Regions from separate parts of the Ensifer sp. 22521 genome, predicted to be linked through region 2. Evidence: riboswitches for the same ligand, from Rfam matches in the RefSeq annotation. Region 2 holds a riboswitch; the other holds the start of a gene.
What was found. A riboswitch is a leader RNA that binds a small molecule or an ion and turns the genes downstream of it on or off. The one in region 2 is predicted to bind S-adenosylmethionine.

Region 1: another riboswitch for S-adenosylmethionine. It lies ahead of ACTJKE_RS17215 (O-succinylhomoserine sulfhydrylase); the one in region 2 lies ahead of metA (homoserine O-acetyltransferase MetA).

Annotation. Positions count from the first base shown of each region.
Region 1 covers NZ_JBQENM010000010.1:128,254-130,643, forward strand. Annotated here, with positions in the region: gene ACTJKE_RS17200 (transporter substrate-binding domain-containing protein) at 1-43, opposite strand, end outside; tRNA gene ACTJKE_RS17205 (tRNA-Gly) at 185-259, opposite strand; gene ACTJKE_RS17210 (2'-deoxycytidine 5'-triphosphate deaminase) at 341-1,438, opposite strand; SAM riboswitch at 1,513-1,591, shown strand; gene ACTJKE_RS17215 (O-succinylhomoserine sulfhydrylase) at 1,637-2,390, shown strand, end outside.
Region 2 covers NZ_JBQENM010000002.1:262,144-264,533, forward strand. Annotated here, with positions in the region: gene ACTJKE_RS03325 (vWA domain-containing protein) at 1-196, opposite strand, end outside; gene metA (homoserine O-acetyltransferase MetA) at 200-1,132, opposite strand; SAM riboswitch at 1,194-1,271, opposite strand; gene ACTJKE_RS03335 (NUDIX hydrolase) at 1,499-1,951, opposite strand; gene ACTJKE_RS03340 (AAA family ATPase) at 1,948-2,390, opposite strand, start outside.

The DNA of each region.
Region 1 (2,390 bases), on a different contig from region 2:
CGATCAGGGACGCGCAGAGAGCGAACAGGGAAAGAAATCTCATGGGCAGCGGGCCGGCACGGTTCTTGTCTCAGGGGCGGCGCTTGGAACCGCGGGATGATTCATCGAGCGGTAAAGTAACCGTCCGCAAGGCAACTGGCCATAGGTCTCGCTCGAACGAGGCAAAAGAGGCTTCAGGAAGGATTGGAGCGGGTGATCGGGATCGAACCGACGACATCAAGCTTGGGAAGCTGGCGTTCTACCACTGAACTACACCCGCGATGCCTGCGAAATTTCCCGAACCGGGACGATCTGTCAAGGACCCTTGCGCGGTATCGCACGAGGGTCCCGTGCAAAATCCCTACTCGGCGCGGAAATGTTTCGAAAGCTTCAGGCCCTGGGCCTGGTAGTTGGAGCCGACGCCGAGGCCGTAGAGACCGTCAGGACGCTCCAACATGTGTTCATAGATCAGGCGGCCGACGATCTGGCCATGTTCGAGGATGAACGGCACCTCGTGGCTGCGCACTTCCAGAACGGCGCGGCTACCGCTGCCACCGGCAGAGGCATGGCCGAAGCCGGGATCGAAGAAGCCGGCATAGTGCACGCGAAACTCGCCCACCAGCGGATCGAACGGCGTCATCTCGGCCGCGTAAAGCGGCGGCACATGCACCGCTTCGCGCGAGACGAGGATGTAGAACTCGTCCGGATCGAGGATCAGCTCGTCGCGTCCGCGGCTGTAGAGCGGCTCCCAGAAATCGAAGATCTTGTGCTGCGCCTTCTTGTCGACGTCGATGACCGCGGTGTGGTGTTTGCCACGGTAGCCGATCAGACCCTCCGGACCGGTGCCCTTGAGGTCGATCGACAGCGCAATGCCGCCGCCGCTGACATTCGGGCGTTCGCTCGCCACCAGCACGTCGCTTTCATGCAGCGCCAGCAGCTCCTGTTCGGAGAGCAGCGACTGGCCCATGCGGAAGCGGATCTGCGACAGGCGCGAACCACGGCGCACGACGATCGGGAAGGTGCGCGGGCTGATTTCGAGATAGAGCGGACCGCTATAGCCGGCAGGAATCTTGTCGAACTCCTGGGCGCGGTCGGTGATCACGCGGGTGAAGATGTCGAGGCGGCCGGTCGAGCTTTTCGGATTGGCCGAGGCCGACATGCCCGCAGGCAGCGCCAGGCTCTCCATCAACGGCACGATGTACACGCAGCCGGTTTCAAGCACGGCACCGTCGGTGAGATCGACGACATGCAGCTTCAGCCGGTCGAGCTTGTCGGCGACGAGGTGGGACGGGCCGGGCATGAAGCTCGCGCGGACGCGGAAAGCCTTGGCGCCAAGGCGCAGGTCGAGGCTTGCCGGCTGGATCTGATCGTCATCCAGCGGCCTCTCGCTCTTCAGGCGCCCCGTTTCGAGCAGCGCGGCAATCGCGCGGTCGGCCAAAATCCCAGTATCGCGGGCCATTGCAGTCCTCTTTCCAGTTGCGAGACAAAACCAAACTCCGGGAATTGACGCAAGCGCACCCTAGCAGTATTGAAGCTTTATCCCGTGGTGATTTGGCCGGTCGGCTTGCAGCCACGTTAAACAAGTAGCTAAAAAGGCCGGGTGTCAAACCGGCTCGTTTTTGCGGCCGGTTTTTTTGTTTTTGAAGGTGATCGTCACATGAGCAAAAACTGGCGCCCGGCAACCCAACTCGTCCACGGCGGAACCACCCGCTCCCAGCATGGCGAGACGTCCGAGGCGATCTTCCTCACCCAGGGCTTCGTTTACGAGACATCCGAGGCGGCAGAAGCGCGTTTCAAGGGCGAGACCGAAGGCTTCATCTATGCCCGCTACGGCAGCCCGACCAACGACATGTTCGAAAAGCGCATGTGCATGCTGGAAGGCGCCGAAGACGCGCGGGCCACGGCTTCGGGCATGGCTGCCGTTTCTGCAGCAATCCTCTGCCAGCTGAAGGCCGGCGATCATATCGTTGCCGCCCGTGCGCTGTTCGGTTCCTGCCGCTGGGTGGTCGAAACGCTGGCGCCGAAATACGGCATCGAATGCACCTTGGTCGATGGACGCGATCTCGCCAACTGGGAAAAGGCGATCCAGAAGAACACCAAGGTCTTCTTCCTGGAAAGCCCGACCAACCCGACCCTCGAAGTCATCGACATTGCCGGTGTGGCCAAGCTCGCCAACCAGATCGGCGCCAAGGTCGTCGTCGACAACGTCTTTGCGACGCCACTCTTCCAGAAGCCGCTGGAACTCGGCGCCCATATCGTCGTCTATTCCGCCACCAAGCATATCGATGGCCAGGGCCGCTGCCTCGGCGGCGTCGTGCTTGCTGACAAGGAATGGATCAACGAGAACCTGCACGACTACTTCCGTCATACCGGCCCGGCCATGTCGCCGTTCAATGCCTGGACGCTGCTGA
Region 2 (2,390 bases):
AGCAGTGCTGGAACACCCGGTCGAAGCGGTCGATATGGCGCTCGTCCTTCACCAGCGCCGTGCGCGCCAGGAAGTAGAAGGCTTCGACATCGAATGTGGCGATGCCCGCCTCCATCCCCTCGATCAGCGACAGGAATTCCCGGAGCGTCACCGGAACTTTCGCCGCTTTGAGTTCGAGGAAGAAGGGGATGAACATCGGTCAGTCCTGGCTTTCTCCGGTGCCGATCTCTGCGAGATCATAGGGCGTCGTCTGGTACATCTCGTTGATCCAGTTGCCGAAGAAGAGGTGCGCATGGCTGCGCCAGCGGTTCTGCGGCGGCAGGGTCGAATCGTTGTGCGGGAAATAGTCGTGCGGCATCTTGATCGGCACGCCTGCGTCCACGTCGCGAAAATATTCGTCCGACAGCGAGGTCGAATCATACTCCACGTGGTTGAACATGTAGAGCCGGTTGCCCTTTTTCTCGTGCACGAGGCAGACGCCCATCTCCTTCGATTCCATCAGGATTTCGAGGCTGGGCACCTTGTCGATGTCGGCACGCCTGACCTCGGTCCAACGCGAGACGGGGACGGCGAAGTCGTCGGAGAAGCCGTTGAGATAGACCGACGAGCGATTGAGGTTCTGGTGGCGGTAGACGCCAAAGGCCTTCTCGTTCAGCGGATACTTCGGCACGTCGTGGAAATGGTAGATCGCCGCCATCGCCCCCCAGCAGACATTAAGCGTCGAATGCACGTTGGTCTCCGTCCAATCGAGGATGCGCTTCAATTCGTCCCAATAGGTGACGTCCTCGTATTCGAGCGTCTCGACCGGCGCGCCGGTGATGATGAAGCCGTCGAACTTGCGGCCCTTCACCTCGTCCCAGGTCTCGTAGAAAGAAAGCAGGTGATCTTCCGAGGTGTTCTTCGCCCGGTGGGCGCCGATGCGTACCAGCGACAATTCCACCTGCAGCGGCGAGGCGCCGATCAGGCGCGCCATCTGGATCTCGGTCTTGATCTTGTTCGGCATGAGGTTCAGGAGCCCGATCTGGAGCGGGCGGATATCCTGACGGATCGCCACGGTCTCGGTCATCACCCGCACACCCTCATGCACGAGGGTTTCGAAAGCGGGCAGCGTATCGGGAATCTTGATGGGCATGGGCTTCCACTCGATCAATACAAAAAAACCGGCGGCGATTGATCGCGACCGGTCCTCGGAAATCCAACTTTCCTCGGCCCTTTAGCGACTTGTTTAACGTGGCTGCAAGCCGGCCGGCCAAATCACCACGAGGAATTTGATAGCGCGACTGGGGCGCGGGGGTCAAGAAAAACGATTCGGGCGGTCGGGCGGCCCCTCATCCCGCTTCCGCGACCTTCTCCCCGCAGGCGGGGAGAAGGGAGCTTGTGGCACCCGCTCGCGCCTCCCAGGGACCGATCATTTCCGTTCCAGAAAGAAGCCCGGACATCATTGTCTCGCGGCGACCGTCGCCATTTCCGTCCCCTCTCCCCGGCTGCGGGGAGAGGGCTAGGGTGAGGGGCAACTTCCGTGCGTGTGAAGATAATCTAGGCCGTCCTGCATGCCGTATCCGAGCCGACGGCTAGCCTCGTCTAAGCCGAGCCAGAAGAAGCGAAAGCGGATCGGCGCACCACCGCCAAAGGGCGTCATTTCATGGTGCAGCCAGGTTTTCTGTTGCTCGCCGGCAAGGGCGACATGAAAATAGTGCCGGCGATGGCAGATGGTCTGGCCTTCCTTCCGGAAGGAGTAGTCCTTCGTGACGAGATGGGTGAGGCCCCGCGATGGCGTCAGCCCGGTCTCTTCCACGAATTCCCGCAAGGCCGATGTTTCCGGGCTCTCGCCCGGCTCCATCGTGCCGCCGGGCACCTGCAGCTCGATCTCGGGAAAGTCCGGCTCGTCGAAGACCAGCAACTGATCTTGCCAGGTGGCGTAGATCAGGACCTTGTGGGCGTCCGGGCTCATCCGTCGCGGCGTGCCATGAAGGCCAGGCGTTCGAAGAGATGCACGTCCTGCTCGTTCTTCAGCAGCGCGCCGTGCAGCTTCGGCAGCATGGTCTTGGCGTCGGCGCGGAGGTCGGCCGGATCGACCTCGTCGGCAACCAGCAGGCGGATCCAGTCGAGCGCTTCGGAGGTGGAAGGCTTCTTTTTGAGGCCCGGCACCTGGCGGATGTCGTAGAAGGCGGCAAGGGCTGCCGAAAGCAACGTCTTGCGGATCCCGGGATAGTGCACCTCGACGATGCGGGCGAGCGTTTCGGCGTCGGGAAAGCGGATATAGTGGAAGAAGCAGCGGCGCAGAAATGCGTCCGGCAATTCCTTCTCGTTGTTGGAGGTGATGATGACGATCGGCCGGTGACGGGCGCCGATCATCTCGCCGGTCTCGTAGACATGGAATTCCATGCGGT